3 regions of the Aureibacillus halotolerans genome follow, and region 2 is predicted to be linked to each of the others. Evidence: predicted binding sites of a transcription regulator. Region 2 holds the regulator's gene; each other region holds the start of a gene.
The links. The regulator LexA, encoded in region 2, represses DNA repair genes until DNA is damaged. The targets are predictions, from matches to a motif close to CGAACATATGTTCG.
Positions count from the first base shown of each region.

Region 1: ruvA (Holliday junction branch migration protein RuvA) is a predicted target of LexA. The motif match lies at 5,571-5,584, and genes of this name have one in related genera.
Region 3: EV213_RS16995 (WYL domain-containing protein) is a predicted target of LexA. The motif match lies at 4,075-4,088, and genes of this name have one in related genera.

Region 1 covers NZ_SNYJ01000011.1:60,427-68,556, reverse strand. Annotated here, with positions in the region: gene EV213_RS13280 (ArsB/NhaD family transporter) at 1-627, opposite strand, end outside; gene EV213_RS13275 (TIGR04086 family membrane protein) at 750-1,124, shown strand; gene yajC (preprotein translocase subunit YajC) at 1,179-1,445, opposite strand; gene tgt (tRNA guanosine(34) transglycosylase Tgt) at 1,511-2,650, opposite strand; gene queA (tRNA preQ1(34) S-adenosylmethionine ribosyltransferase-isomerase QueA) at 2,647-3,690, opposite strand; gene EV213_RS13255 (DUF2905 domain-containing protein) at 3,733-3,933, opposite strand; gene ruvB (Holliday junction branch migration DNA helicase RuvB) at 3,917-4,933, opposite strand; gene ruvA (Holliday junction branch migration protein RuvA) at 4,936-5,550, opposite strand; gene EV213_RS13240 (phosphotransferase) at 5,726-6,712, opposite strand; gene safA (SafA/ExsA family spore coat assembly protein) at 6,705-8,051, opposite strand.
Region 2 covers NZ_SNYJ01000007.1:106,346-114,475, forward strand. Annotated here, with positions in the region: gene EV213_RS10080 (methionine gamma-lyase family protein) at 1-796, shown strand, start outside; gene EV213_RS10085 (MerR family transcriptional regulator) at 894-1,307, shown strand; gene glnA (type I glutamate--ammonia ligase) at 1,385-2,722, shown strand; gene EV213_RS20715 (hypothetical protein) at 3,054-3,206, shown strand; gene EV213_RS10095 (DEAD/DEAH box helicase family protein) at 3,342-3,899, opposite strand; gene EV213_RS10100 (sporulation protein) at 4,210-4,992, shown strand; gene lexA (transcriptional repressor LexA) at 5,215-5,835, opposite strand; gene yneA (cell division suppressor protein YneA) at 6,053-6,364, shown strand; gene EV213_RS10115 (YneB family resolvase-like protein) at 6,364-7,038, shown strand; gene EV213_RS10120 (DUF896 domain-containing protein) at 7,077-7,307, shown strand; gene tkt (transketolase) at 7,493-8,130, shown strand, end outside.
Region 3 covers NZ_SNYJ01000019.1:20,593-28,722, reverse strand. Annotated here, with positions in the region: gene EV213_RS17010 (polynucleotide kinase-phosphatase) at 1-2,149, opposite strand, end outside; gene EV213_RS17005 (3' terminal RNA ribose 2'-O-methyltransferase Hen1) at 2,146-3,474, opposite strand; gene EV213_RS17000 (hypothetical protein) at 3,624-3,860, opposite strand; gene EV213_RS16995 (WYL domain-containing protein) at 3,850-4,032, opposite strand; gene EV213_RS21245 (BclA C-terminal domain-containing protein) at 4,192-5,784, opposite strand; gene EV213_RS16985 (SPFH domain-containing protein) at 5,966-6,994, opposite strand; gene EV213_RS16980 (TPM domain-containing protein) at 7,036-7,806, opposite strand; gene EV213_RS16975 (TFIIB-type zinc ribbon-containing protein) at 7,800-8,130, opposite strand, start outside.

The sequences.
Region 1 (8,130 bases), on a different contig from region 2:
TAGCACCAGTTCTACCTTACGTTCTTCAGGAACTTGAAGACGCTTGCGAAAAATGAGATACAGTAATGGATGAATGATGAGCAGCAAAAGGATGGAAAGTGGCGCAAGATGAAACAAGAAGTCATTAAACGTAATCGCCTCTACCTCCTGCCCGATCATCACATTTGGCGGGCTCCCAATCAATGTCGCCATGCCGCCAATATTGGCAGATATCATTGTACTAATTAAATAAGGGGTTGCAGGTACTTTAAGATGCCTCGTTACGGACAGCAAAACAGGGACAAAGACGATAACCGTGGTGACGTTATCAAGTAGCGCCGACCCACCAGCAACAATCGTTGCCATCACAGCATACAATCGTCCTGGATGTCCTTTCGTCGATTGTATTAGCTTGATAGCAACATATTGAAATACACCTGTTCGTTCCACTATTTTAAGCACGATGAACATGCTGAACAGTAAGGTAAGGGTTGGCCAATCAATATATGAGGTAAAGACGTGAGGCCAATCGATTAAGCCAACCCATACCATCGCTGCCCCTCCTGCGAGCATGATGACGGACCGATTCACACGATCTGTTAACATTAGCAAATAACAAAATAAAAAGATGGCAAACGCCACACTCACGCCAACACTCCCTTATGGTTTTTTATCACTATATGCAAATATGGACAAGGATTATTAGATTCTATTCCATATTCTTTTGCATATGTTTGTGTTAGGACAAGTGGAGGGAGAGAGATCAACGTATGCAATCATCTTTGAAGGCCGTTGGTTCGGGAGGACTCGTGATTGGGGCGTGGATTTTAGGTGCGAGCCTACTCCTCGCAACAATTTTACGGTTTACATCCATGTCAGAGGCATCACTCACATGGGTATTCACAACCGTAGGCTGTTTGGCTTTTCTGTTTGGCGGTATGAAAGCGGGGAAAATGAAGAAGGAACGTGGTCTTTTTATTGGACTTGCTACTGGAATTGCTGTGAGCCTTTTGATTTTTATCATTCAGTGGACCGGATATAACCAATCAATGGACACAATAAAGGCGCTCTTTCACCTGCTCTATATCGGCATGGCGCTTGTTGGCGGGATTGTTGGGGTCAATCTCGGGGCAAGACATCAATAATCTTTTAATAGCCGAAAAAAAGCAACCCCGGGAATGGGATTGCTTTTTGCATTTTTAGTCTTTATTCAGCACTTCACGAACTGAACTACGGTCAAACGTTAGTCGCGAGCCGTCACCAGCTTTGATGACTACTTTTTCCTCATCAACAGCATCAACTATTCCATGCATACCACCAATGGTAACCACGCGGTCGTTTTTCTGAATTTGCGAACGCATTTCGTCCAATTTCTTCTGACGCTTTTGCTGTGGACGAATTAAGATAAAATAAAACACAACAAACATCAAAACCAACATACCAATCGACAATAATGATTGTGGCATCACTTTCACTCCTTTCCTACAGAAGCAAGGATTATTCACTTTAGGACTTCATCCTGCATCATCTATTAAAAGTTTTTAGCATCAGGTTGATTAAAACCGTAAGCTTCAAAAAACGACTCCCGAAAATCGAGGAGGCGGTCTTCCCTGATCGCTTCCCTGACCTGACGCATTAATTTTAACAGAAAATAGAGGTTATGGTAAGTTGTTAACCTAAATCCGAACGTTTCGTCACATTTTACTAAATGACGAATATACGCTCGGCTGTAATTTCTACATGTATAGCAATCACAGTTTTCATCAATTGGTCGAAAATCACTTTTGTATGCTGCGTTCCGAACGACTAATCGACCGGCGCTTGTCATACACGTTCCATTACGAGCAATTCGGGTAGGCAGTACGCAATCAAACATATCAATCCCACGTACAGCCCCGTCGATAAGGGAGTCCGGTGACCCAACGCCCATTAAATATCTTGGCTTATCAGCTGGGAGCAATGGTGTGGTCCATTCCAATACGCGATTCATCACGTCCTTTGGCTCGCCGACAGACAAACCACCGATCGCATAGCCAGGAAAATCAAGAGAGGTCAAATCTTTCGCGCTTTGTATACGCAAATCTTCAAACTCCCCGCCTTGAACAATCCCAAACAATCCTTGTTCCGCGGGACGAGAATGAGCAGTAAGGCACCGTTCTGCCCAACGAGAGGTTCTCTCAACAGACGCTTTCATATACTCATACGTGGCTGGGTATGGCGGACATTCATCAAAGGCCATCATAATATCGGAGCCTAAAATGTTTTGAATCTCCATTGCCTTCTCAGGCGAGAGAAACAGCTTTTCACCACTTAGGTGGTTTCGAAAGTGAACCCCCTCTTCTTGAATATCTCTTAAATTGCTGAGGCTAAACACTTGGAAACCACCAGAATCGGTCAAAATCGGATGCTTCCAATTCATAAATTTATGCAATCCGCCAGCCTCTGAGATAATATCCGTGCCAGGCCGAAGCCAAAGGTGATACGTATTGCCTAAAATAATTCCTGCGCCCATAGACTCCAGATCTTCAGGGCTCATCGTTTTTACGGTTCCAAGTGTCCCCACAGGCATAAATGCAGGTGTTTCAAAGCTTCCGTGCGGTGTATGGACGATGCCTAATCTCGCTCCAGACTGGGCACATGTTTTAATATGTTCATAAGTGACTGCGCTCATTCGTTATCCCCTCTAAGTAGTAGCATTGCGTCACCAAAGCTGAAAAACCGATACTCTTGTTCAACGGCTTCCTGATACGCATGTAATATAATTTCTTTAGAAGCAAAGGCGCTAACAAGCATCAGCAAAGTAGACTTTGGCAAATGAAAATTCGTTAGCAAGCCATCGATCCCCCGAAACTCATAGCCTGGGTAAATAAAAATAGATGTCCACCCAGAAGACGCTTTGAAATGACCTGACTCATCAGCAATGGTTTCAAGTGTGCGTGCCGATGTCGTGCCAACGGCAATGAGACGACCACCTGCTTTGCGAGTGTTATTCAGCAATGCTGCCGTTTTTTCATCAAGCTCATAAAACTCTCCATGCATATCATGCGATTCGACTTCGTCAACGCTCACCGGTCGGAATGTGCCAAGCCCCACATGTAAGGTTAAAAAAGCCAATGACACACCCGCATCCTGCAACTGGTTAAGAAACGGTGTCGTAAAGTGCAAGCCTGCGGTTGGTGCAGCTGCCGATCCAGCTGTTTTGGCATACACTGTCTGATAACGGTCTGGTTCGTCCAGTCGTTCCTTTATATAAGGCGGCAACGGCATACTGCCTAGCTTTTCAAGTACTTCAAGAAATAAACCTCTATAAGAAAACGTTACGAGACGTTTCCCGTCTTCGAGCACCTCATCACATGTACATGACAATTCATGCTCACCGAAAGATAGTATAGTACCTGGCTTTACTCTTTTTGCTGGTTTGGCAAGCACTTCCCATTGATCCGTTTTTTCTGTCTGCTTTAACAGCAGCAATTCAATGGTTGCTCCTGTCTCATTTTTGGTGCCAATTAGTCGGGCTGGCAATACCTTCGATTGATTAAATACAAGGCAATCTCCGGGACGTACCTTATCAAGTAAATCCACAAAGGTCCTATGCTCCGTCTTCCCCGTTTCCCTGTCTACTGTTAGCAGGCGTGATCCCGTTCGATCTAACAGTGGTTGTTGAGCGATCAATCGCTCCGGGAGGTGAAAATCAAACTCACTTACTTTCATAGTTGGCGCAGAACGGCATTCGTTCCACTGGACCCCTTTCTCCTATTTAAACTTCCCGAACAATGATAACACGAGCGACAGCACGATGCTAATGATGATACAGGTTACGATCGGAAAAAAAACTGTCGTGTTCCCTTTTTTGAACATTAGATCACCAGGAAGCTTTCCAATGAGAGGCCAGGCAAGCCCAATCAAAATCAGCAAAATGCCTCCTCCAATGAACAGCTTAGACATGTCGGTCATGCTGTGGTACCTCCATTTTAAAATACGAATACACGGCAGGCGTGACCATCCGTCCACGAGGTGTCCGCTGTAAAAAACCGATCTGCATCAAGTAAGGCTCGTACATTTCTTCAATGGTCGGAGATTCCTCCCCAATGGCCGCCGCTATCGTATCCAGACCAACCGGACCTCCACGAAACTTTTCAATCATGCCGAGGAGAAGTCGACGATCAATGGCATCTAAGCCAAGCTCATCTACATTGAGTGCATCTAATGCTTGATTCGCAATGGCAGCATCAATATGCCCATTCCCGATCACCTGTGCAAAATCACGGACACGTTTTACTAATCGGTTGGTAATGCGCGGTGTGCCACGAGACCTTCTTGCAATTTGCTCAGCAGCTGCCTCCTCCATCTCAATGTCAAAGAGTTCAGCTGTTCGTTTCGCAATATAGGCAAGCTCTGCAAAAGTGTAGTAATCCAAGCGCTCAGTGACGCCAAAACGATCCCTAAGTGGCGCGGATAAGCTCCCAGCCCTCGTCGTTGCCCCAACGAGCGTGAAGGGCGGCAGGTCTAGGCGGATGGATCGTGCTGTCTCATCCTTGCCAATAATGATATCAAGACAAAAATCCTCCATCGCAGGGTACAACACTTCTTCAATCGCACGAGGCAAACGGTGGATTTCATCAATAAACAATACGTCTCCAGGCTGCAAAGAAGTCAAGACCGCTGCCAAGTCACCTGACTTCTCAAGTGCCGGGCCTGAGGTTGTCCGAAGCTGCACACCCATTTCATTGGCAATGATACTCGCTAATGTTGTTTTTCCAAGGCCAGGTGGTCCATACAAGAGCACATGATCCAATGGTTCTTCTCTGAGTTTAGCCGCATTAATAAAAATCGATAAATTTTGCTTAATGCCTTCCTGCCCTATGTATTGGGAAAGCAGCTGTGGTCGTAAAGACGGCTCTTCATGCTCCCCTACTAAAGGCGCTTGCTGGACAAATCGTTCCTCCTCAGGCATCGTTATCGCCTCCGTTTTCCTTCTAGCATCATTTGCAACGCTTTTTTGACATAGGCTTCAGCTGTAAGGTCTTCGTGTTCTAACAATGGACGAATTTTATCAACCTCACGTTGGCTATAGCCAAGTGCAAGCAGCGCCTCAGCTGCTTCCTCAAGCTCTGTATTCATTGTTGCTTCTTCTGTCGCTGCAACGAGGTTCATCTGATGCGAAGGCAAAAATTCGGACACCTTCCCTTTTAAATCCAAAATCATTTGCCTTGCTGTTTTTTTACCGATCCCTGGGAACTTCATTAAAAAGGTCTCATCCTCTGAATCAATCGCCTTTACAATATCCTCAAGTCGACCTGCTGCTAAGATCGCTAACCCACCTTTAGGACCAATACCTGTCACACTTAAAAGCAATTGAAACAATATACGATCCTCTCGCGTTGGGAACCCATATAGATGTTGCGCATCTTCTCTAACATAAAAATGAGTAAACAGCTGCAAAACCTCTCCCTTTTTTGCTTCATACTGCAAGGGATGAGGCAGAAGCAGCTGGTACCCAACACCGTTCACATCAAGTGTAATATACTGAGGACAAACGTAAGCAACAGTGCCTTTTATAAAATCATACATAAACCCAACCCCTTTTTAACCGAACATATATTTCTATGATATCAAACGATCGCTAAAAACTCACTTGTTTTAAAAAAGGTAGACATGAAAAAAACCCCTTTCCGTTATGCAAAAAGGAGAGTCCTTTTACAATGCATTATAGTAATTAGTATACCATAGCATGTGGCAGTAACCATTACGTTGACTTTAATGAAGGGGATTCAAGCTGCCTGCTTATTTCATCAAAATAAGATACCCTGTGCTCAATCGAATGGATTGAAGCAAACCAATCAAACGAACGAGAATTATTTTCTTTCATTGCAGCATTCCAGTCTCGATATAAATCCGCTGGATAGAGCAGCCCTGTTAAGAACCATTTTTTTTGTAGGAAAGAACGAATGTAGCGTTCTTTTCCAAGAGCATTTAGGGACCATTGCATCCATGGCATATAACGTAACGACAGCTGCAACCAATCGTACGCTTCAGGAGCAGATGCAGCTAGGTCAAAATCAATCATATGCAAGGAATCGTCCGGTGTAAGTATAAAGTTATGCGCGGCCGTATCCCTATGGATGGCCTGCCCTCTGCTTTTTGCTTTTTCCTCTAGCTCGTAAAGTCGATATCTTCGCAGCTTCGAAAGCGCAATATCTCCCCATCTTAAAGCCTCTTTAGCACGTTTTTTTCCGATGACCTCAGCCAATGTATAGAGACTGTCTTCTTTACAAAATTGATCAAACCGCTTCTCCCAATGCTTTAATAATGAGTAATCAGGAAGTTGAACGTTGTTTTGCGTCTGAATAACGCCGTGAAACGCATGAAGCAAATCGCCCGCTTTTTCACGGTCTTTTCCATTTTGGAAGTGAACCGGACGTTTTTGTGGAAGTCGTTTCATGCTTAGCCAATACATGCCCTCTGTTTTTACAACATAGGATCCAGAAGGGAAGCGTCTGTACTCAAGGCCGCGATGAAACCCCTCACTTTTTAAGGCTTTAGCAAGATGCCATTGTCTTCTTGCCGCCGCCTGATTTGTGTATCCTTTAATCACATAATGCTTGCGGTTTGTTGAAACGAAAAACACATTGTGCTTTATTTGCTTCACATTAGGATGGTCAAAGCCAAACGCAGAATCTGCGTCTAAAAAAAGACGATTCCTGCGGAAATCGCCTTGTGCCTCTCTAGTCATCGTGACTGTCCTCTTCATCTACTTCAGGAAATTGATAGGCCGGGCCTTGAGGCGCCTGTGGCTCCTGATCATAGGCGTATGATGGGTCATAGCCGGGACCACCACGCATGTTCATATATTCCTGCGGATAGCCTAGGTACCATTGGTCTTGTTGGCCGGCTTCCTGACCCCATTGCTCAGGTGACGCGTACATTTGACCTTGCTGTGGTGGCATCATTCCGCCCATTTGCTCAGGCGATGCGTACATTTGGCCTTGCTGTGGTGGCATCATTCCGCCCATTTGTTCTGGCGATGCGTACATTTGGCCTTGCTGTGGTGGCATCATTGCACCCATTTGTTCTGGTGATGCGTACATTTGGCCTTGCTGTGGTGGCATCATTGCACCCATTTGCTCTGGTGATGCGTACATTTGGCCTTGCTGCGGCATATACCCCATTTGACCTTGTTGTGGCATTGGCATATAGCCCATTTGACCTTGCTGTGGCATCATCTGTGGATACCCTGGATACCCTCCTTCTGGAGACTCCATATCTTCAGCATTTGGCCAGCCATACGATGCATTGTCACCGCTTTCCATCCATTGGTACCCTTGCTGCATGTAGCCTTGCTGTGGATAGTACGGTAGTGGCTGCCCTTGCTGTGGCCATGGCTGCATAGGAGGTCCTCCACATCCACACGATTCATCCTCTGCACCAGCGACTGGATATTGCGGCTGCTGTGGGTATCCCCATGGCTGATGATGCATTTGCTCCGGTGGACAATCAAGCCCTGACCCAGGCAAAATTGGGCTCACTGGATAACAAGGATACGGTGGTAACTGCATCATTTGCTGTTGTGGTTGAGGTGGTGGCGGTGGTGGAGCTGGCGCTTCTTTTTTCGGCGGTATAGGAGCTTCTTTTTTTGGAGCAACTTTTTCTTTTACTTTTTCCTTCACCTTTTCTTTGACGACAGGCTTAGGTTTTGGTGCTTCTTTTTTTACAGGTGCAGGTGGTAGGTACACATTGTACATAGACTGATGCACTTGAGGCATGTCGATGGATACACTTTCATCATAATGATACGGTTGCACAGCCTTTGGAGTTTTATCATAATACTTCTTCTGTGCTTTCGGCGCAGGCGCTGGGGCAGGTGTTGGTTGTTCCTTTGGTGCTTTGGGAGCAGTCGGCGCTTCTTTCTTCACTTGGACACTACCGGATGGAATTTTGATTTTCATTCCCGGCATGATCTCATCAGGATTTGCGAGCTGCGTATTCGCTTGCTTCAGCTGGGCAAATGGAACCTTATACTTTTGCGCAAGGTTCCAAAGGGTATCCCCCTTCTGGACGATGTGTATTTTCAAATTTCTGTTCTCCCTTCTATACAGTAGTCATTGCCAGTATATGAACCCATGGGCAAAATGCTACTAAAGGTTCGTAAAA
Region 2 (8,130 bases):
CACACCACAAACAAAAGTGGTCGCCATCCAACGTTCGTGTGGATATGCTAAACGACCCGCATTGTCCGTGGCTGCTATCGGACGTATCGTCGAGGCAGTAAAGGCCGTGAAGAAGGACGTGTACGTGTTCGTCGACAATTGCTATGGGGAGTTTACCGAAACGATTGAACCCGGGCATGTCGGTGCTGACGTCATCGCCGGCTCCCTAATAAAAAACCCAGGTGGTGGGCTAGCGCGGACAGGGGGCTATATTGCCGGAACAAAAGCTGCGATTTATTTAAGTGCAGAACGGTTAACATCCCCAGGCCTAGCAAAAGAAGTCGGTCCTTCTTTAGGGCAATGGCCACTCATGTACCAAGGTCTTTTTCTTGCTCCCCACACGGTTGGACAAGCATTAAAAGGGGCCGTGTTTACGGCATGTTTTTTGAATAAACTAGGTTTCTCAACGTGGCCGAAGTGGAATAGTACTAGGTATGACTTAATTCAAACGGTTGAATTTCCAGATGCGAGCACGATGATCGCGTTTTGTCAGGCGATTCAAGCAGCGTCGCCAATAAACAGCTACGCCAAGCCAGTTCCAGGGGCGATGCCAGGCTATGACGCTGAGGTCATCATGGCTGCTGGGACATTCGTGCAAGGGGCAAGCCTTGAATTCAGCGCCGACGGACCGGTAAAACCTCCATATCGTGTCTATGTCCAAGGTGGGCTTACATATGAGCATATTAAAATCGCCGTCAAAGAAGCAGCAGCAAAGGCAATTAATGAAAATACCAACGCGATGATTAAAAAGCCTTAATGTCCCTTGTTATGTTTCCTCACACGTATTGACAATATTATTCACGTTCGTTACACTTAAGCTGTGTAAGCATTTTAATAGAAATGAGGGGACGAACATGAATGATACAGTACGCAGGTCGATGGCGTTGTTCCCAATTAGCATTGTAAAAAAACTAACAGAACTGACCGCAAGACAAATTCGGTATTATGAGGAACATGATCTTGTTCATCCAGAACGGACTGAAGGGAATCGCCGGCTTTTTTCATTTAATGATGTCGATCGGTTGCTTGAAATTAAAGCGTTGATCGAGCAAGGCATTAACATGGCAGGGGTTCGCAGAGTGTTTGACATGCGTGAACAACAAGAGAAGCTTGACAAAATACAGGCAACAGAAACAAAAGCGACAGCAAAGGATGACATTAGCGATGCGAAGCTTCGTTCAATGTTGAAAAAGGAGCTTGTCCAGCAGGCAGGTCGTCACAACCGTGCTTCCTTGATTCAAGGTGAGCTTTCACGTTTTTTTCATTAATTTGATTGGTCGATAGCCAGGTAGTCCTTAGGCTTGAGATAGATGAGTTCATACTATAAGAGGAGGAACATGTGATTATGGGTTCTAAGTACACGAGAAAAGACATCGTAAAGCTTGTTGAGGAAGAGAACGTACGTTTTATACGTTTGCAGTTTACAGATTTGCTAGGAATTATAAAAAACGTTGAGATCCCTGTTGATCAATTGGGTAAAGCCTTAGACAACAAAATGATGTTTGACGGCTCATCCATTGAAGGGTTTGTTCGTATCGAGGAATCAGACATGTATCTCTATCCAGATCTAGATACCTTTGTTGTATTCCCATGGACGAGCGAAAAAGGTCGCGTAGCTCGTTTAATTTGTGATATTTACAATCCGGATGGCACACCGTTCGCAGGTGATCCAAGAAGCGTACTTAAAAAAGTCATTCAAGAAATGAAAGATCTCGGCTTTACTGCCTTTAATATCGGACCAGAGCCTGAGTTTTTCCTTTTCAAAAATGATGAAAAAGGTGAGCCTACGCTTGAGTTGAATGACAAAGGCGGCTATTTTGACTTAGCACCAACGGATCTAGGTGAAAATTGTCGACGTGATATCGTGCTTGAGCTTGAAGACATGGGCTTTGAAATTGAAGCATCACACCATGAAGTCGCTCCTGGTCAACACGAAATCGACTTTAAATATGCAGACGCTGTAAAAGCGTGTGACGACATTCAAACGTTTAAGCTTGTTGTTAAAACAATTGCACGTAAGCACGGCTTGCATGCGACGTTTATGCCAAAACCATTGTTTGGTGTGAATGGTTCTGGTATGCACGCAAACATGAGCTTGTTTAAAGGTGAGCAAAACGCGTTTTTTGACGAAAAATCAGACCTTCAATTAAGCGAAACAGCAAAGCAATTTATTGCTGGCATTCTGAAGCATGCTGAAGCATTTACAGCCATTACGAACCCAACAGTAAACTCATACAAGCGTTTAGTGCCTGGCTACGAAGCCCCATGTTACGTTGCATGGTCTTCTCGTAACCGTTCACCACTCGTACGTATCCCAGCTTCTCGTGGCTTGAGCACACGTATCGAAGTGCGTTCGGTTGACCCAGCTGCGAACCCTTACTTGGCCATGGCTGTAATGCTTGCTGCTGGACTTGACGGTGTGAAAAACAACTTAACACCACCAGCACCAGTAGATCGCAACATCTACGTGATGGACAAGGAAGAGCGTATTGAAAACGGCATTGCTGATCTTCCAGCAACGCTTGCCCAAGCGCTTGACACTCTTAAGCGTGACGATATCATCATGGCAGCACTTGGTGAGCACGCTGCAGAACACTTTATCGAAGCAAAAGAAATCGAATGGGACATGTTCCGCACACAAGTTCACCCTTGGGAGCGCGAGCAGTACCTTACCCTTTACTAAAAGATCAAACCCCTTGCCGCTGTAGCGGTTGGGGGTTTTTCTTTATTTTAATTCTTCTTAAAAACAACCACCGCACATACGAACACCCAAGAAAATCCGCAAAAAAAATTTTTAGTCCAATATTTCGCCCACCTGATGAATTGTATTGCAGCAAATCCAATGGAAAAATACTTAGTAATGGAACATCAAAACTACAAAAAGGGATTCGTGAACACTTCTATGGGATTAAGATGTGGTGATTGCCCCAAATCTTATAAGAATAAGTATTTTTGGTCGCACTACCACCGAAAAAGCTACCCAATATAATTCTGTAAAAAAGGGGGTAAAGCCCATGAAGATTATAGACAAAAATGAACCGGACAATTACTTAATATATATCGCGCTGATCGTATTGTCCATGGTAACTTTTAAAGGCGTGAAGAAAATTGAAACAAAACGATTAAAGCTAAAGCAAGATATGAAAGACAAATCGTATCGTATTTAAAACATTCCTTCATTCCTACTAAAACATATGTGTCGAGTTGGCTAAATTAAGGGGTGGAGGGAAGGTCAATTCGTTATTATGATTCGTGAGAAAGAATTGCAGATAAGATTTGTGCATATACTCATCGTCCGAATATTACAATCCAAACCGTTCCTTTATCATTTTCGCAACGTCTTCAGCTTCCAGATCCTCATTGTTAATTCGTAGATAATGTTTTTGAGTGATTTCTCCTCTTTTAGAATTCAATCGAAGGCTATCCATGCTTCTTAATAATTCTTGTTCAGAGTACTGCACGTTCTTTTTCGTTGGCTTTTGTTCAAGTCTATAGGGTGTTTTATTCCGTTTCAGTCTTTTTTCGACGCCAGCTTCCAACTCAACAAAATAGATTTTTGCTCCTTTAGAACTGAAGATTCTGCATATTTTCTCAACACTGTCCCAATCTTCTTTTTGATTAAATGCCCAGACAAACGTAAAAATCATCCCATAGTTATTGCTTGTTGCAAAGGTTCTAAAAACTTCCTCTCTAAAAAGGGTAGATAGTCTCCACATGTCAGGACTAAATCCGAAAAAGGGTTCAAGTAAATCAATGGTCATATGATTATGGAATAACTTTAAAGCAGTTATTTTTGAGAGCTCATTTCCGACTGTCATTTTCCCGACGGCTTGTGGGCCAAAGAGTAGAACAAGCTTCATCATTGCGCCTCCTGATATTTTCGGATTTTTCTAGACAACTGCTATTTCAAAGGATTATTCCACAATCCTTGCTTAAATTCAATAATAATCAATAATGTAGGCGAAGAGGGGTCTACATCACGAATACTTGGCAAAGTCTTTACCCCTTTGGTAAGAAATTCTTTAAGGATCAAAGGGTATATTCCAATCGCTTTAGCCGAACATGCAGGAGCAATGTCGAGAAACCACACCAATACTTGAAATAACTTGAAACCTTTGTCAAAGTAGATTCGTAGACACATGTAGACGACAAGACAATGGAGGCGTTCAAATGAGTTTCTTTAAAAAATCGCTAGAAAGAGTCGGCATCGGTGGTGTGAAAATTGATGCGCAACTACAGAACAATCAGTACACAAAAGGGGATACTGTCCATGGCGAGTTCCATATAAAAGGGGCAGGCACGGACACAGACATTAACCAGCTTGTGATTGATTTATGTACAGTGGCTTGGTACGAGCATGAGGACAAAATGCATCAGAAGAAAGTGGTTGTTGACTCCTATTCATTTGAGGGCAGCCATGTAAAAAGTGGAGAGCGCTTAACGATCCCCTTTGCATTCGAGCTCCCTTATACCGTCCCACATTCCACGTCAAGAAGTCCTGTTTGGATTACGACTAGAGCGGACATTGAGCTCGCCATTGATCCAAGAGATGAAGATTATCTTGTGATTAAGGAGCCGGAAACATCTCGTCTTTTCCTCAATGCTGTCAGAAACCTTGGATTCCGTCTACGAGAAGTGGAGGTTGAAGCAGGCAACTATTTGACAGAGCGCTTTTATCAGAAAGTCTTGCCGATGGATCAAATTCCAAAGTATGTCCAAGAATTTGAATGGGCGGTCCCATCAGAATTTAGAGGTCATATTGATGAGATTGAAGCAGTCCTATATGCAACTGAATATTCCTTGCATGTACTGCTTACAAAGGACCAAAGATTAAGAGGGTTGGATAAGTTCTTTAAGTCCGAGGATGCGTATTATGAATTGGAATTTACGTTGGATGAGTTGAATCAACCTGATGTCGTTGAACGTGAGTTATGGTCCATCCTTCAAAAATAAACTTCAGGCTGATGAGAAACGCTCGCTTTCGTCGTTGCTTTGCCTTGTCCGGTGCTCATTGCCCTTTTGGCAACTCCGCACCAGTCGAGGTTTTACGTTACATAGAGCAAGCACGTCCGATGGCCTAAAGAAGCATGTAGTGAATGCAATTCTATAACAAAGAGCCTCTCCAATTTGGAGAAGGCTCTTTGTTTATCTATATCCAATGCGAAAGACAACCTCTTAATGAATCGCTCTGTAAAGCCCTACGACTTTACCGAGAATGGTGACATCATGAAGAATAATTGGCTCCATCGCTGCGTTTTCAGGCTGAAGACGGATAAAGTCTTTTTCCTTGTAGAAGCGCTTGACCGTTGCTTCATGGTCTTCTGTCATTGCCACAACGATATCCCCGTTATTGGCTGTTTGCTGTTGTTTAACGACAACAAAATCCCCGTCATAAATGCCAGCTTCAATCATACTTTCACCTTCGATGACGAGCACAAACACTTGCTCATCTGCTGGAAGTAGACTTTCAGGCAGGGCCATGTAATCTTCGATATTTTCAATGGCTGTAATCGGTTGTCCAGCTGTAACCTTCCCGATGACAGGAACATTCAATACTTTTGCAATAGGAGATGCATGTTCATCACTGTACAAGACTTCGATGGCTCTTGGTTTTGTTGGATCACGGCGGATTAATCCCTTGTCCTCTAGTCGTGCTAGATGACCATGAACGGTTGAACTAGAGGCAAGTCCAACAGCTTCCCCAATCTCTCTTACAGAGGGTGGATATCCTTTGCTTTGTACATTGTCCTTAATAAAATCTAAAATATCTTGTTGTCTTTTTGATAGTTTTTTCATAGTTATCCTCGCTTTCTATTACGCGTAGTGGATCCATACTTACAAAGTAAATGTAGGCATACAATTTCAAAAGGTTCATAGACTGGAAGTAATTTATATAAATTATAACAAACAGTCCTTTGGAATACAAACATAAGTTCGAATTTTATAGTTGACAAAACAAACGTTCGCATGTAATCTAAAGGCGAACGAACATTCGTATCAGGGAGGAATGAAGATGGTGGTTTCTGGGCGTTCTTATTATATTTGTCTTGCATTTGTTATTGTTGGCTTGATTCTCTTTCATGGTGTAAGTGATGAGGAGTATGCAACTGTTCATATAGAGAAGGGAGATAGCATTTGGGCACTTGCTGAAGAATACACGGCGCTGCATACAATGTCAAAACCGGATTTCATTCAATGGGTGAAAGAGAACAACCAGCTTCCTACAAGCACGCTTGAGCCAGGACAGCAGCTCATCATTCCAGTAACGATGAAGCAGCTAAGCACTGAGAGATCCTCACAATTTGCATACACGGGTGCGGAGTAATGAATGTGATTGGGTATTGTCGAGTAAGCACGGACAAGCAGTCGCAGGAGACGTCGTTAGGACGACAAGAAAAAGAGCTTACACAAGCCTGCCACACGGAAGGCTGGACATTAAAAGGCATCATTTCAGAAAAAGCCAGTGGCTATGACATTGATCGCGAGGGCATGCTTGAATTGATGGAAAGAGCGGTGTCCGAACAGATAGATGCCATCATTGTAAGTGATGCGACAAGAATCGGTCGTGGCAATGCAAAAATGGCGATTGTCCATTATTTTCGTAAGCATGGTCTGTCCTTGTACTGTGTCGAAGAAAATGGAGAGTTGACTCTGTCAGATGCTGATCACCTCGTGCTTGACATCGTTTCCATTGTCGAAGAATATCAACGCAAGGTACATAATGCTAAAATTTCTCGTGGGATGAGACTTGCAGTGAAGGATGGCTACAAGCCGTTTCGCAATTTAAGCAATCATACGTCAAGTTCGCCTGGTCGGAAAAGAAAAGAAATCCCTATATCCGAGATTGTAAGGCTCAAGAAGAACGGCCTGACGTATAGAGATATTGCGGCAACCTTAAGAGGTCTTGGGTACGACGTTTCTAAAGCGACTGTGAATCGACGTTTTAAACAATACGAAAATGAGCAAGTACAAAAAGAAGCGGTTCATTTGCATCCTTAATCCGTATTTTGTATGATGGGTGGCAAGAGGTGATAACGTTGCTATCCAAAGAGAAAATTAATCGCATTAACGAGCTTTCTAATAAAGCGAAACAGAGCACACTGACCAATGAAGAAAAGGAAGAACAACAACAGCTACGTAAAGAATACTTGGCCACTTTCCGATCGTCTATGCGTGACCACTTACACAATGTGAAAGTCGTTGACCCTGAGGGAAATGATGTCACACCAGATAAATTAAAGGAATCCAAAAAAAATCGTTTGCATTAACAGCTATAACGGAATAAACGAACATGACACCCGACGTCATGTTCGTTTTCATATAGTAGCAGTCGAATTGCTGTCAGCTAAGTTCACATGAAATGATTTCAGATGGCATTAAAGCCTTGCTACTTCACCGTGGTAGGGTATATGATAGAAGCAATAAGTTCTTTAATGAAGAAAGGAATGTACATATGACTGCAAACTTAGATACGCTAGCGATTAATACGATTCGAACGCTTTCAATTGATGCAATCGAGAAAGCTAATTCAGGTCACCCTGGGTTGCCAATGGGGGCTGCTCCAATGGCCTACAAGCTTTGGAAAGATTATCTTAACATTTCGCCTAAACAACCAAAGTGGTTTAATCGAGATCGCTTTGTTTTATCAGCAGGTCATGGCTCGATGCTACTTTATAGCATGCTGCATTTGTCTGGGTTTGATGTAACCATTGATGACTTAAAGCAATTCCGTCAATGGGGCAGCCGCACGCCAGGACATCCTGAAGTTGGTTATACAGATGGTGTAGAAGCGACGACAGGTCCACTAGGACAAGGGATTTCAAACGCCGTTGGTATGGCGATGGCTGAGCGCCACCTTGCGTCAACATACAACCGCGACGGCTATCCTGTTGTTGATCATTTTACTTATACGATCTGCAGTGATGGCGACATTATGGAAGGTGTTAGTGCAGAGGCAGCTTCCCTAGCAGGTCATTTGAAGCTTGGCCGTTTGATAGCTTTATATGATTCCAATGACATTTCACTTGATGGTGACCTAAATAGATCATTTTCTGAAAGTGTTGAAGATCGCTATAAAGCCTATGGCTGGCA
Region 3 (8,130 bases), on a different contig from region 2:
ATGAATGTGGGTGCTTTTCAAAGGTTTGATCGCTGTGCGCAAGCACGTGAAACGGGGCAATTTGTATATCTTTCAATCCCGTAACTGGCCAACAGTACCTTTGGAAGACACGAGCAAAGGCCTCTGCATTGGCGTATTTATGTTTGTATTCTGCAATCCATTCATCCAATTTTTCGTATTCTTGCGTCGACATTTCAAGTTTTTGCAGCAGCTGTTCCCGATCAAGTAGAGCTGTTTTCGCCACATGACCGTATTGACGCTGAATCAAATCCGCTGCTTTTAAGTTCCATGGCATTATTTCTGTATCCAGCAGCACGTAGTCCGTTTCATAATCGCGAAAATACCCGTTTTCAAGCAACTCTGATTGCATTGTGTGCAGCACTTTTTCTTCCATCAACGGATCAAAGAAGCGACGCCCTGTTCTCGTGTAGATGACCCCTCGAATAGCTGTCCCAATCGTTCGCTTTGCTGCATCGTCATTTGCAAATAACAAAATCACAGCACGGCTTCCCATATGCTTTTTCTGTGCAATCAACCTATCTACACCATGAGCTCGGAAATAGGCAATTGCCCCCTCTGGATGCTCGAGATAATCCGGTCTGCTGGAAGGCTTCGGCGGTGGGCTCATCGTTGGGGGCAAATACGGGATTTGCTCTAGTGGGAGAGCAGCCGTTGAAAATGTTTCAATCGCACTCTTCACCAAGGTTGAGGCTAGCCTCACCGTTCCTAGCTCTTCCGTGTCCACACGGTATCCCTGCAAGTAGTTTGAAATGCCTGGGGGCTTAAGACGTTTTTGCTCCCAACGAACGAGTGGGCTGTCCTTCATTTCTGCGTAATCTTTTTTGGCATCCACAGAAACGATGACTCGTTCAGGATACCGAAGCGCTGTTAGCTGACCACCAAACACGACGCCTTGGTCGATGTTCATCGTCTGCTGAACCAATAATGGTTGCGGTCGTGGATCGTGTCCCCAGATGATAAGCTCACTTGTCTTATGGGTAACAGTCCAATCCTTGCGAATCGGTCGTCCAGTGTCGTCAGTTCCCTCCGTTTCGCCATACCGACACATGTCCGAAATGGCAGCAGACTGCTTGCCTATCCATTTATCCTTCATCCCTGCATGCGTTACAACGGCGGTCACGACATTGTTCTGCTCTAGCAAATAATGAGATGGCGCCTGAAGCAACATTGTTTTCAACTCTTGTTTTAGTTGATCCACTTCTTGTTTCGGTGCCGTAGATGCATAGGCGTTCCACTCTTTCTCCATCAATTCATCACCATGCGTCAGCTTTACTCGACGTCCGTCAAACCATCGTGCAATCTTCCAGCCATGGTTGCTGTCGGTCATATAGGCTAGACCTTTTTTGATATGTATCAGAAAAAAGCGCATCGTCTCCAACGACTGGGGCCCGCGGCTCATAATATCTCCAAGCGACAGAAAGCGACGCCCCTCTGGATGAATGTACAACCCGTCCTCATTTTCTCTGTAACCCAGTTTGTCTAGCAAGGCAATAAGCTCCTCATAACAGCCGTGCACATCACCTATGACATCAATCCCTGAACCGACATCAATTTGAAGCGGATGTGAGGCACGAAAAAGCTCAAGACTTTCAGGTGAATGGACCACATATACATTGTCAAACTCTTCTTTATCAATGTCTCGTCTTTCTTTTCTAAATTGCTGGTTTTGCTGCTCGACACGTTTTTTTCCTCGAGAGTGTAAACGGGTAGCGTCACGTTCGAGCAATAGATCGAGGGGCACATCCAACAATACAGCAACAACGGGCACATGGGTGGCTTTCGCCATGTTCACGTAGACACGGCGGTATTCTGGCTGGAGATGAGTCGCATCAATAATCGTCAACTTATTCATGCGACAGCGTGCTTCGACGAGCTGATGCATCACCGAAAATGCCTCTTTTGAAAGGGTCTCGTACCGTTCATAAAGAACATCAGACTCGTGTTTTGGTCGTTGTTTCCATTGTATAAAATCGGTGTCCCCGACTGCTTCTCGAAACGAATCGGAGCTGACGATTTCAGATGGAAGAACCTTCTTTTCATGAACGAGCCGCTCCAACATTGTCGTTTTCCCGCTGTTGGATGCTCCGACAAGCACCACGATACCTGCGTGAGGAAGCGTTATTTTCATAAACGCGCCTCCTTTCTTGTAAATACACACATTTGGGTCGGTTGCCCATAGATTTCATTGTCGTCACCAATGCCAGAAAACGTTAAATCATAGGATTGACCTTCGTTTATCTTATAGCACCAATCGGTAAACTGATCTCTTGTCCACTCAAAACGGTGATCGTGGTGTCGTCGTTCCTCTGGCATGTCATAGAGTTGGTTGTATTCCTTGTTAGGTGTTGTAATGATCAGAGCACCTGGACGATATTCATCCAAAATCATCGCCATGCAAGCAGGCAAGCGTTCCTCATCAATGTGTTCAATGACTTCACAGAGAACGATGACGTCGCTATCCAATAATCGATGATCATAATAAAACAACGAGCCCTGAAGAAGCGTAGGCTTGATTCCGTCTTCAGTAGACACTTCGATAGCTTTCATAGCGCGCAACAGCATGGCCTGTGATGGCTCAACGGCAAGAAGTTCTTCAATACCTGGTATAAGACGCAGTCGCTCTAGAAGTTTACCTTCTCCAGCACCAAGGTCAATTACACGTGCACGATTTGGAAAGGTTGCTATTGTGCTTGCAATTGCTTCGTACCGTTGGTGATTTAACGACCTTTTAGGAGTCTTTTCTTGCGTTTCCTCATCGTTTTGAAGAGGCGCATACAACTCTTTAAAACGCAACGCCCGTCGATAAATCAATGCCTTCTCAGGATGCTCGTCTAACCACCCTTCTCCATAACGCTCCAGCTTCTCCATTTCTTTCTCGTCAATATAGTAATGCTTATAGTCATCTAGGACTGGCAATAAAACAAACAACTGACGCAAACCTGCTTGCAAGGTCGTTAGTCCTTGAATGGTGAGCATTCTGGCAGAACCCTTTTCAACGTCACTCTCTGAAGACTGATACTGAAACGTAACGTCATAACCAAGGGGCTTGAATAACAACTCTACATGTTCATCGGATAAGCCCGAGGCGATCGGTCCAACGGTAAACGTCAACGGGAATGTCATATCAACGTAATTGGCGTACGCTGTATTCGGCAACCCATTCAGTGCAGTGGCCAAAGCACTTTTGCATAGAGAACAAAAAATACTGCTCGCCACAAATTCACGATCATTTATATAATGTGTAATGTCATAAGAATTTTTATGAGTGACAAGTGCCAATGGATCCGGAGTGACAAAAATCGTCGCCTCAACAAATGTATCACTGAAAGTTCCGAAAAAGAATCGTACGAAGTGCTCCTTCACCTTGCGTTCATAAAGGTTGGCGGGGTTTTTGGCTAAAAGATAAGACAATGCACTGACATCTGACCCAGTTGCCTTTATGGTTAGCTGCATAAAATGACCTCATTTTATTGGTTTTTAAGCCCTATTTGTTTTGGCTCTCAAGTTTCATGTGGTAGCTTCATTAAGCGATACAACATATGTTTTCATTTTAAGTATAGTGACCAATTTTTCCATGTCAACCAACCCGTTCCATTTGGTCTTTACCACCAACGATCAGGTTCTTTATGAGGGTTTTCCTTGACCTTTTTTATCAGGAGCTGTGTGCCATCTTTGATGAGTTCAATGCGTCTTTCATCGGCGAGCTTTTCGAGGAGTGGAATCAGCTGCTGAAGGGGACGACCTGTTTTGCGCTCGAGCTCACGTGAATGGAAGACGTCTGTGTAGAGATGCAAATTGCGGACAACAATACGTAGCTTGCGTTCCAAATCATTGTACATACCGTTTATAACACCCCAAAATAGATGCTTTTTTAAATGTGCGCTGAGAACGCTTTGCATAACAAAGTGCCTTTATATGCGTATCCGTTTGCGATAGCACTTTAATCATCCGTTTTGTGAGCGCTCCATTCTCGGCCATATAAATAATCTCCACTCTGTCTCCAGCCTCCATCTTCCATTCCTCCTATAAAAGAACATTTTTTCTTAGTATATACGAATGCACGTTCGCTATTCAAGAGGATTTCGTTGGAAAAGGGTTGACGGGAATAAAACAACGTTGTTTATGACTACACAAAAACGCCCACCCTTGAAAAGGTGAACGTCTGAACCATCAATCTATTTTTTTAATTAACAACGAAGCGCCATGATGAGATTGGAGCCTTGCAGTGTCCAAGACACCAAACAATTGTAACGACACGCTGTCACCCGCATTAAGCTTTACTAGTACAGTTGCGGAGTAATTATCTCTGTTCGTTAATGCGGGAATGGTGCTTGGGGGATACCCACTCCCATTTACATTAATCTGCGTTCCCGCTTGTGATGAAAATTGCAAATAGATTTGATAAGAGATTTCATACACGCCTTCTTCTGATACAGTAAACAAACCTTCGGAGGCAGTAATGTTTTTGGCAACGACGCCAGAAGGAAGAGGTACCCGTTTGCCCCCCAAAGAACTCGTGATTGTTCCCCCTGAGTTTGTTGCAAACGCATAGCTGGATATTTCTGTGCTTGGCCCCGCTGGACCAATTGGACCTTGGGGACCTGGATCTCCTTGAATACCTGCTGGGCCGGCTGGACCTTGGGGACCGATCTCACCTTGAATGCCTTGGGGACCAATGGGGCCGACCGGACCTATAGGGCCTGGATCCCCTTTTGGTCCTGGAATGCCTTCACTTGTACCTGGAGGACCTTGGGGACCTGGTTCACCTTGGATGCCCTGAGGACCGGGATCTCCCTTAGGTCCCTGAGGTCCAGGGATTCCTTCGCCTGTTCCCGGGGGACCTGCTGGGCCTTGCTCTCCCTGTGGACCTTCGGGACCTGCTGGACCAGCCGGACCTTGCTCTCCCTGTGGGCCTTGGGGACCTTCGGGACCACGAGGGCCTTCGGGGCCTTGAGGACCTGGTTCACCACTTCCATCCCCTGATCCTGGAGGACCTGCTGGGCCTTGAGGACCTATTGGGCCTTCGGGGCCACGTTCACCTTGTTCTCCCTTCGGCCCACGCTCTCCTTGCTCCCCCTTTGGCCCACGTTCGCCATCTTCTCCATCTCTGCCATCCTTGCCGTCTTTACCGTCACTTCCATCGTCACCATCCTGACCATCTCGGCCATCTTCCCCATCATTACCATCTTCACCATCTTGACCATCAATACCTGCTGGTCCAGGAGAATTTGCCACTGGCGGAGTTACAGAATGGACCTTGACACTTTGACGCTCTGAGTCCCACTCAATGTTTGCGCCAAACGATGTTGTTACCGCACGTATTGGGACATACAGACTGTTGTCAAAGGCGATCGGCTCTACTGAGTTGCCTTCTCCGTCTATAAGTGGAATGTGTTGGCCATTCACCGTTATTTTCGCTGAGCTCGACACGCCTGCCCAGGTGTCTTGGCTTGGCATCGTATTAACAACTGCTGTTTTCACTCCTCCTTGCGACAAGTTAACCGTATTGTTCTTTTGATCCCAAATCACGTTCATCGCTAGCGAACTCGCCATTGTTCGTAATGGCAGATACAACCTGCCATCAACATTAACTGGATGAACCTTCGTGCCATCCTTGTAGGTAAGTGGAGAACCATCCACTATAATTTCAGCCGTCGATACGTTCCCAGTCCAGTTTTTCGCATTCACGAAATCAGGTGTTAGAAAAGTAGCAACGACCAAAAGCCATGCCAACCCTATCATTCCAATGTGTTGTCTGTTCAAAAACATTGCCTCCCTTATACTTGTTTTCCTAAGAATAAGTATAAAGATCAATTGTTTAAGGTTGGGTCAATGTTTGCTCAAGATATCTTAAAGTGCTTTAAGATTAAGGCAAACAAAGGTGAAAAAAACTGCCGACTCATCAACGTTATGATGAATCAGCAGTAATCACTTGGCTACGGCCTTACACAAGCTTATTTCCGCAATTCGGACAGAAATTCGTTCCCGTCGTTTTGTTTCCACAATTGGGACAAAAGTTTGGTATCGCGCTATTTCCGTTCGCGTTTTGTGCAGGCGGCGGGCTTTGATTTTGTGCCTGCCCTTGATTTTGGTTTTGTGCTTGGCTTTGGTTCTGTTGTTTCACTTCGCTTTGGTTCATATTTTCCATCATCTTATTTGCCACATTCATGCCCATCATCATGCCGGTCATGTCAGACATGACGCCTCCACTTTGAATTTTTCCTTTGGCGATGCCATCGGTCATTTCGACCTGCTGGTATTTCCCTACGTCGCTGATCATGCCGTGAGAGGCTGTTTTCGTCACCATATCTTGAATTTCCTTCGGATAATTGAAGCTCCCAATATTGAAGCCTGTGATCTTTAAGCCGTTATCAAGAATCTTCATATCAAGGTCTTCTTGAATGCCTTTGGAAATATCAAATGCATTCGCCTGGAGATTAAACATATCCTTGCCTTCTCGTGTGATCCATTTCATCAGTAGCTGATCAAGCACGGCTGTAATGCGAATCTTGACGTCTTCTACTAAATAACGCTCCTTCACACCAGCGATTTTATCGATGAGCGCTACGTAATCCGTTACTTTAAAATTAAATGTCCCGTTCGCACGGATTGGCATGCCTCCTGGAAGCTGAGGCGTCGGAATATTAATGGCGCTTCGTGTCCCCCAACGAACGGTAAATTCCTTTGTATTAACGAAAAGCACTTCGACCCGCATGCCGCTATTGAATCCAAATCGAAACCCTTTTAACGTTGACAGAAACGGGACAATCTGTGACTCAATATCGTACTCGCCATCATCTTCAAACACGCCCTCAATTTTTCCGTTGTTTAAGAAAATGGCATCCTGACCAGGTCGAATAATCAGCCGACTGCCTTTTTTAATTTCATTGTTGCTCCATTTCCAAAAAATCATATCATCGCGAAACTCTTCCCACTCCACTACATTGGCTAACTGGCTTCTAAAAAATGACATCAAACCATCCTCCCATTTTCCGTTGCGAATTCAATCGATATTTAAAAGCTACCTCTGCTTCCGCTGTGCGAATGACCACCACTCGTGGTCCCACCGCCTCCACTTGATTTGTTGTTCTGCGGCTTGCGTGTTTTAGTTACGCTCGTTCGTACATAAGTGTCCTTTTTCGCCAACACGCTTGAGCGATTCTGATCTAAATAAGTTCCTTGATGGACAGTCACTTTCCCTCCGGAATTATATACCATGACTCCGACAATCCCGCCAGCGACAACAAGAGCTACTACAATTTGAAACCACCATTTAAAGAGGATGTTGTCTGGGTTTACACCAGCACGGTACGTCATATAATCTTCGGCTGTGACAATAAAGGTTTCGAACGCTTTTGCATACTCTCTGTCGCTCAAATATGGAGTGATTTTCTCCACAACAAGGTCAGCGCGCTCGTTGCTTAGAAGCTCCTCTGCTTTGTAGAAGCCTGCAACATAGAAATCTCTTTTGTTCATGTCCACCCCAAGGATGGCTGCATTGCTCCCGGGCATCGTTTCGTCATAAAAATCCTGAATGTACGTTTTGATATCATTGACCTCGGAATCATCCGTTGTCAGCACGATAAAATCCGTGTCCTGTTTTTCGCTGTTCTCTGCAGCTAAAGCAGCGAGCTTCGCTTTTTCCTCGTCCGTCAAAAGACCGGCGTTGTCATAAATGTAGGTTTTTTCTTCCGCAGCAAAACCGTGCTGCGGCACAAACGGTAAAAGCGTCAAGCCAATAAGAAAGACAATGAGAAAATGGGATAAAGAGATGCGCTTTACCATAAGCCACCGCCCATCAAGACCGCAACGATTTTCATCAGCACAAAGGTTCCGCCCGCAATACCGCCAAACCAGGCAGCGATTTTTTGCATGCTTAAAGGCGGCTTGCCTACGACCTTGCCTGTTTGCCCGTTCATCGCAAACGTGTGCTGCTGTTTGTCAAAATCGTAATACACCATCCAGACAGGAAACAGCACGTAGTCGGCTTTTTCCTGCCGTGAGGAAATTGATTTGCCACTGTAGCTTACGGAGGAATACCCCGAGATAGTGGATTGCACATAGTCATCCACGAAGTCACTAACTCGCTCTTTTATCCGTGGGAACAGC